One region of the Methylomonas sp. MED-D genome, then DNA from elsewhere that is predicted to be linked to it. Evidence: riboswitches for the same ligand, from Rfam matches in the RefSeq annotation. Region 1 holds a riboswitch; the other holds the start of a gene.

Region 1 (4,080 bases):
GCCTAAACAAAAATCCCCCAAATCGGCCAAGACGGTATTTTTCAAAAAGAACGCGTTTTCGGGGGACAGTAATAAATCGCCGCTGAGCATCCAATCGCCGGCACTGCTGTACTGCAACCGCAAATTAGCCAATTCGTAAGCCACCGCGCTAAACGAAACGTTATTCTGCAAATACCAGCCGCCCGGCGTGCCCGAAACGCCAAAGGCATCCCACATGGTCTGCCGCGCCTCCGGGTCGTATTTCAGCGAGTAATCGCCGTTCAGCAAGGTGCCGGAAAAGCTTCCTCGAAACATCTCGACGCCGGTCATGCCCATCGTGCCGGTACCCGCCAAGGTGTCCGAATCGATTGAGAAGTCCGGCGTCGTGGCTTGGACGTTGCGGCCGGAAAGCTGACCGCTGGGGTTGCTGGCACTGACGGGGGTGATGTCGTGTACCAAGTTCACGGCTGAAATTTCGACACGCGTCGGATTATTGAAGTAAAACGACGAATCGGTGCGAACCGTGTAGTCGGACTCGATGGTGTCGAAATATTGCGCCAGAAAGTATCCCGGCTGGGTCAACGAGCCGAAGTTGGAGAGCGCTAAAGCATCGCGGTCCAGATTCATCGTGAAGGTGCCTCCGGAATTCGCGTTTAACAACGCGGCATCGGCCTGCGTAACGAATCCGCCGGCGACCAGCGCGAAAACCGTCGAAACCACGGTCAAGTATTTTGATGTTTCAAGGCGATGGCATGTCATCGAAACCTCCTGTTAACTGATATCCCGATCAAGCGGATCTGTTGCGAAAACCGCTCACGCCCATGCCGATTAAGCCGGTCATAAACATCCAGACGGCGGCCGGCAGCGGGACCACGGAGGTTTGAAAGCTGAAGGTACCGATGCGCGCATTAGCATTGCGGGCCGGACCGGCCCCAAGATGATCGAATCCCCAACCGTAACCCAACTCGCCGCTCAAAGACAGCACGTTTCCGTTGATCTCGGAAACCACGTTAAACAACTCGAAAGCCACCGCTTTAAAGCCGAGGGTGTTGTAAATGACCCAATCCGAACTTTCCGGCGTTTTTAGCGCTTCCGCGGGATTATAGGTCAGCGTCATGTCGCCCATTAATACCCGGTTAGTGGGGGGCGTGACATCCACTCGATAGCGCAGGCCGCCGGCCAGGCCGATAGAGCCCGACGCGGTGCCGGTAATGTCGTTAGGGTCGAACGTGAAGGTAGTGGCGCTATTGTGCCGACCCGACGGGTTGTCAGCCACATGCGCGCCATTGACGGTAAATTTCAATCCGGTGGCCGGAATTTCGTTCGCCGCGTAATCGGTCAGATCGACGGGCGTATTGTAATCGCGCAACTCTTCAAAGGTTTTTGAGGCCAGCGAAGCGTCGTAGTATTCCTCGACGTATATGGATGGCGCAGCGGTCCTATCCAAATCGATACCGTTCTCGAAAGCGTCTCGATCGATATTGATAATCAGCGAACCTCCGGATACGGTAGCGCCATGCGCGGATGTCGCGGCAAGGGTTAACGACAGCACGATCAGGTATAGAAATTTCATGCGTATTCCTTGAAAAAAATTGGGTTTCTAATAAGTCGCTTACCGGCCAAGTTCAGGCTCTACCCCCGTCCGTTAACGGAAAGCAAAGCGCCCCGCAGCCTTTTGCGACGGAAGGTTGAGCGGTCTGGTAGGCTTAGGCGGATAAGCCCGATTTACCTCTGGAAGCGCCTAACAGGCCAACCAATCCGCTCCCGAACAACCACACGCCGGCCGGCAGCGGCACTGCGGCGGGCGCCAGATTGAAGGTACCCACTTTGACCGATGTGCTGCCGTTAAACAGCAAATTCCAGGAGTAACCCAAAGTGGAAAGATACAAATCGCCGCTTAGCGATAATTCGCCGTTACCGTTTACCGACTCGGTGGCATTCACCAAGCGGAACAAGGCTGGATCTTGCGCGGGGCTACTAAAACCGGCGCTGTAGGTAAAGATATTCCACGTCCCACCGGCTTTTTTCAGGTAAAAATCACCGGGGTTCAGGTAGGAGCCGCCACCGGCGGGTTCCATCCGAAATGCACCGCTCAAGCCGATTTGGCCTGCCGCCGTGTTGCTGGCATCCATCGTCGTGGCCTCCTGCTTTCTCGCGCCGTAGCTGATGGTGGTGCCATTGGCGTTCACCGGCAACGAAACGCTGAAGGTCTCGGTCTGACTGAGAGCAACACCGCCGGTCGTGTCCAGATCGATCGGCGTTGCGTTATAAGTCTCGTCCCAAAAATTGGCGATATACCAACCTTCGGAACCGCCAACGGCCGAGGTAAATGCTGAATTGTCGATGGTCATATTCGCGACGCCGCTAACGAGGGCCGCGTTGGCATCGCCTGCCGTTAACAGACCGCCGCCGAATACGCTGATTGCCAGAACGCCGGCATAGGCCGCTTTCAAACTGTGTTTGTTTAATAGGTTCATTGTTTTCCTTACAAAACGATCTAAGATTGATTTAATGGGCAAAATCCAGGCCCCGATACGGATGGAAGCGCGTCACATCCCATTGCAGAGCCCAAAGTTCGAAGGCAACCCGGCCGTCTTATTCCAAGACCCGTGGCTTTCCGGCTCCGCCTCGCGGCGGATGTGGCGAAATTGCCGCTTCCGTGCGGCATCGCCCGAATCCTTGAGCGAGGTTTTCCTAGATTTCCGGCGGCTTTTCCGAACGGCGCAAGATGCCGTCATTGGGCAGCCGCCAAGGCTCGAAACCCAACGATACTGGCTTAGAGAGGGCGTCGCGAAACGCAAACCCGCCGACATAAACCTATCGTCATTTCCCGAGTTGCTGATCTAACAGCAAAGACCAGGCCAATTAAAAAGTCATTGTTTTACAACGACTAACATTTTTACCGACGGCCAAACAAACCCAAACCACGTGATTTGCCTCAGCAACTGCGTGAAATCACCTATTCAAACGATTTGCCGGTATTTGTAACAATTGAAACCTAAGCCGCGTCGAATCAACGGGCGGAATGCGCCAGCTCCCGGTGAGTCGCACGGACCTCCATGGATTGACCGATCCTCAATCTTCCACCCATTTAAACCGCAGCGCGGCGGTCGTTAGAAACAACAGCGTCATCGCGGCCAGGCTCATCAACGCCGGTGCTATCTCGGCCAAACCGGCGCCGTCGATCATGACCGCGCGAGCCGCTTGCAGCATGTGGGTTAGCGGGAAAATCAGCGTCAGGTTCTGCAACAGCGCCGGTGCGCCTTCCAGCGAAAACCAAACCCCGGACAGCAGTATCATCGGCAAGGTCAGCAGGTTCAGGATGCCCAAGGCCAACTCCTCGCTACCGGTCCGGCTCGCCATCAACAAACCTAGACTGATCAAAGTTACCGAACCGAGTACCGCTATCAGCGCCAACAAGGCATAAGCCCCCTGCACTAAAAAGTCGAACAAGACGTTCATCGCGACAAATTGCAGCACGACCGCCAGCATCAACAGCCCCAGCCGGCTGACGACTTGCGCCGACAGGAACTCAAAAGCGTTGACCGGCGAGGCTTTCAAGCGTTTAAGCACGCCGCTTTTGCGATACCTGACGATCGTAAATCCGACTCCGAACAAACCGCCGTGCATGATGTTGATGGCTAAAATGCCGGGCAAAACCCAATCGAGGTAGCGTACCCGCCGCCCGGAAACCACTTGCTTTTTCCAGGTGGCGGCTGGATCGCCGGCCAGCAGGACTTTTTCCAGCAGATAGCCCTGCCCGGAACTGTCGTTTATCCAATACCCGTTTTCCGCCCCCCCTTGCACCACCATATCCAGTTGATGATGCTGGAGTTTGGCTAACGCCTTATCCAGTTCCGGGTAGTCGATGAATTGCAGATATTGGGTGGTCTTAAACGCGGTAATCTGCGAATTAGCCTCGCCGGTCACGCCCACTTTAAACAGCGCGCTGTCCTGATCGTCGAATATCGCCGCTATGCCGACGATCAAAATCACCGGAAACACGAAATTCCAGATCCAGGTGGCTTTGTCGCGGATCAATTCGATATTGCGGGCTTTTAGCAATGCCAAAAAATGCTTCATCTCAATTTCTCAAGGAGT
Region 2 (4,080 bases), 1.1 Mb from region 1:
GTCTTGTCAAAACTTTCCTCATGCTTGGGAAAATCCAGCATCGTGGCGACATCCACAAATCCCGCCAGCCCCACCGTGGAATTGATCAGCAATCTGGCGCCGTCCAGGCCGGATTGCGAAAAACTCCCTTGTAAGGCCTCGTTAGCGATCACGCCAATATCGTCCACGTTGCTAAAGAAATTGCTGATGCCGCGGTTAGCGAAATCCGGCGTCACCGACCGGTACGCCTCCGCCGCCGGTTTCATCAAGTAATCGTCCAGTCCGTCGTTGAACGACTGGACTTTTCGATTGTAGTTTTCGTAAGGATCTCTCGGATCCGTCGCTGGCGTGGCGGCGCAGGCGCTCAACAAGGCGAACGTGCCGTTCAAGATCAGTGTTCTAGCAAACTCAACTCGCATATTCATATAAGCCTGTGTAATAGTTGGTAAAAACCCCGCTTAAGAGCTACAACCGTTTGCCAGCGATTTTGAATAATAACTAAACTAAACGGTATAGTTAAGATTAGGCTTGACCCCGCGCGCTTGTCAAACAAAAATATACCGATTGGTCTAGTTAAGGAGTCGAACTTGAGAAAGAAAAGCCCGGCGCGTCGCCAAGCGATTTTGGATGCGGCAAAAACCACCTTCGAGAAATTGGGATTCGAACGGGCCACGATGGCGGACATTGCCGCTCTGGCGGGCGTATCGAAAGCAACTTTGTATAGCTACTTCAGTGCCAAAAACGAATTATTCGTGGAATTGATAGAAGCGTCCGCAGATCAACATTTGGATCAGATGCACTCGATCTACGTCGGCGAACAAACCAATTTCGATCCCGACGAAATTCGCTCGACCCTCGCCCTGCTTCAACCGTCGGAAGATGTAGCCTTCACCTTAAAGCGGCTTGGCGAGCGAATATTGAGCGTGTTTTTCACGCCGCAACGGCTAGCGTTAAAACGCATGATTGTTGCCGAATCCGGCAAGGGCCAAATCGGTCGTCTGTATTACGAACGCGGGCCGGGATTAGGCATGAAATATTTAGAGCAGTATTTTGGCGAAGTCATCGCGGCGGGTCGACTGCGCCCGGCCGATCCGAAGCTGGTGGCCGCGCATTTTCACGGTTTGCTGGAGTCGGAGATCTTCGAACCCTGGTTGCTGAATATCCTGCACGAACTGACGCCGGATTTGATCGAAGGCGTGGTCGAACGCGCCGTCGACGTTTTCATGAGAGCGTACGGCCCGGAGCGCGACCAAAATAACTAAGCATAGGGTCTCGGCGATTGGCACGGCCGCTTGTTGGTGGATGTAACGCGGGCGCTAAACATTCTTACGCTCCCAACCATAAATTCGCCTAGAGGCACTATCCGTCGGGCCGTCCGGCATTACCCGAGTCGTCTGGTTGTAGACCATTTTGGCGATATACGTCCTTTTGGATATAAACGCCTCGGCAATGTCGGCACGATCTTGCGTCGGGCGCCGTGGAAAGCCTCTCCGCTAACACCGCGCGAGACCCTTAAAATTTGGGTTAAGTTGGTTTGATTTGACAGGGTTGTGGCATTTAGTTGAAGCAGGGGCCCATCAAATCAGAAATCTTCGAAAAGGTTTAAACGGAGGATAGCGCTAAAAAACAACCCCCTGGCCCAAATCCTGCTCAGGGGGAAGCATGGACGTGCTCTCGCAACGTTTACGCCGCTACTACAACAGTAGTCAATGTATGAATTTCAAGAACGATTGGAATAATTCTAATCTTGAATACCGCAAGCCTCATCGTGCGGCAATCTAGCGCTAAATCCACGCCGTATTCCATGAACGACTTAGGCGCTGATGCTGTTTTTGCGGCGGTTGATACCGAACAAACTCAACAAAGCGGTGCCAAACAACCATGCCGCGGCTGGCAGAGGTACCGCCGCGACCGGCGCGATGCTCAGATGACCTATAGTCGTGCTGAGTTTTGCTCCGGTAGCACCCAAAAAGCCCGAGTAGGAAAAGCCACCCGCTTGATGGGCCGGATCAGGCAAAAACTGCAGGTCGCCGTCAAGCATGCCGGTCGTCGCCAGATTATCGACAACGTTTACCAGTTGGAATAAGGTGTTGTCCGGAAAGCCGGGTGAGTGGTCCACTAGGTTCCATGCACCGCCGATTTTTTGCAACGTCCAATCCTCGGACGACAGATAGGTTGACAGCGAAGGAGCGGTAAACCGGAAGGCGCCGCTAAGGCCGATAACCCCGACCGAGGAATTGCTGGTATCCATCGTCGTCGCCTGAATGGTGCCGGCGGTACCGAAACCACCGATGACGATCGTCGTCGTATTGGTGTTAATCGGTGCCTCGAAAGCACCGGTAAAGCCGCTAATCGCGGTTCCGCCGGCGAGAGAGCCGCTTATCATCGTGTTATTAAAGGACGAATCGAAAAAAGTCGTCGGAGCCCATCCTGAAGCGAGAAACGCCGAGTTCCAAACACCGTTTAGCGAGATGGTCGCTGTTCCTGAGACTAGGGCCGCGCTAGCGGTTTGCGGGGCCAGAGTCGCGGCGGCCAACATCATAGCCAATCCCGCGAGTTTAGTTTTGCGTATTGCGTTAATTTCCAAATTCATTTAATTACCTTGTTTCAAAAAAGAAGGGTTGACTGGATAAACTTCTCAACTGTGTGTGCGTCACTTGCTTTAACCCTCTTCAAGGCAAAAGCAGTCTTTCCCGGCATCCCTACCCGTGACACAGCAACCCGGCTATCTTGCCTACAAGACCCGTGGCTTTCCGGCCCTGCCTCGCGACAGGTTTGGCTAGCGCTCAAAATAGAGCACTTACTGGAAAGCAATAAAAAGACCAAAGAACAATCACTATAAATTTCATGTACTTATTAAAAACCCAACACCCCTGTTAATTCATTCGACCGTCCGCTCTACGGGATTTGACACAGTTCTAATTAATTGTTGCGGCATATGCCATAGTCCAAGCTGATTATCGATAAGCCTCAACAACTTAGAAGTCTCCGATAAGTCGGATGAAAGTATTAGTCCGACTGCAGGATCCTGACATTAAGAAGAACCCGATCCAATTTCAAAAAGGCTTCGATTTGATGGATGTTCTGAAGCTGTAAACTACCGATGCCCAGTACGCCGAAACCCTATTTCAGGCACGATGACCGCCGGTTTTCAATACCCAAGTTATGGTGGTTATCGTTTTAACGTGGTCAAGACCCGCAAACTTTGTCAATGTACGGCCTGTCATCACCCAGCGCCACTGACCAACGGGGACGCCGTTTGAAGGTACCAAACGGCCTCTAACGGTGTGGCTTCTGGCGATCCAAGTCCAAAGATTCGCCGCGCCATCTAGCCGAGTGTTGGCATCGATTCAACCACCTATTCGATCTGCAAAGACTATGATGATCAGGTTTTTTTATCGCGGAGGCCAATACTCCGCCATGCCAGTCAGGGCGTTTGTTCAAATTGACCGAGGCTTATGAGTCATCAGAACGATATATATAGGACAATTACCATTGGCTCCTTGAACCGTACTGGTCATGGCCCGCTTCAAACCGACGGCGTTAAAAACAGAATTCACCTCGTATTCCTCGTTGGCCTTGGTGGGACATGCCTGGACATCATCAACATCGAAGCGGTGGTCGATGGGCGGATAAGCGCGACGAACGCGACGCGATCAAAGCACTCGCCTTCCCTGCCGATCTGCGGTTGCCGATTAGCGGCCAAATAGCTAGAACATGCGACGGTGAACGGAAATGCCGGGGTTTTTGAGGAAAATTCGACAGTAGACCGCGCAAAATAATGAGCTCATGGCCCGGACGACCGATAAAAAGCGCTTATGCGCAATCGGTGGCGTTTAGACGACTGGGAGCACGAATTCCGGTTAAATTTTTACTAGACGCTTATAAACATATTCAATTTCCTTGAGCTCTCGTATACCTATAAACAGAATATGTCGGCAAAAGTCATTTCATTTTTTTGCATACTGCTTTTTTGCACCGCTATTTCGGCAGAAGAGCTTGTAACCATCGGGATGTTATCCCCTCGGCCCATCCCACAGGAACAGGCGAGATGGAATAACTTGGCCGAATATTTGACAAAATCGCTTCCACGTTATCATT

Evidence for each region. Region 1 has a riboswitch for cyclic di-GMP ahead of ACQE3E_RS04575 (hypothetical protein). Riboswitches for the same ligand answer to the same signal wherever they lie in the genome.
Region 2: linked by a shared signal. The riboswitch ahead of ACQE3E_RS09660 (hypothetical protein) and the one ahead of ACQE3E_RS04575 (hypothetical protein) in region 1 are both predicted to bind cyclic di-GMP.

The regions. Positions count from the first base shown of each region.
Region 1 is NZ_CP189965.1:1,032,443-1,036,522, reverse strand. Features, by position in the region: gene ACQE3E_RS04585 (hypothetical protein) at 1-738, opposite strand, end outside; gene ACQE3E_RS04580 (VPLPA-CTERM sorting domain-containing protein) at 767-1,552, opposite strand; gene ACQE3E_RS04575 (hypothetical protein) at 1,686-2,456, opposite strand; cyclic di-GMP riboswitch class I at 2,557-2,633, opposite strand; gene ACQE3E_RS04570 (ABC transporter permease) at 3,055-4,062, opposite strand; gene ACQE3E_RS04565 (non-ribosomal peptide synthetase) at 4,064-4,080, opposite strand, start outside.
Region 2 is NZ_CP189965.1:2,178,929-2,183,008, reverse strand. Features, by position in the region: gene ACQE3E_RS09670 (MlaA family lipoprotein) at 1-404, opposite strand, end outside; gene ACQE3E_RS09665 (TetR/AcrR family transcriptional regulator) at 567-1,241, shown strand; gene ACQE3E_RS09660 (hypothetical protein) at 1,793-2,572, opposite strand; cyclic di-GMP riboswitch class I at 2,692-2,769, opposite strand; gene ACQE3E_RS09655 (PAS domain-containing protein) at 3,912-4,080, shown strand, end outside.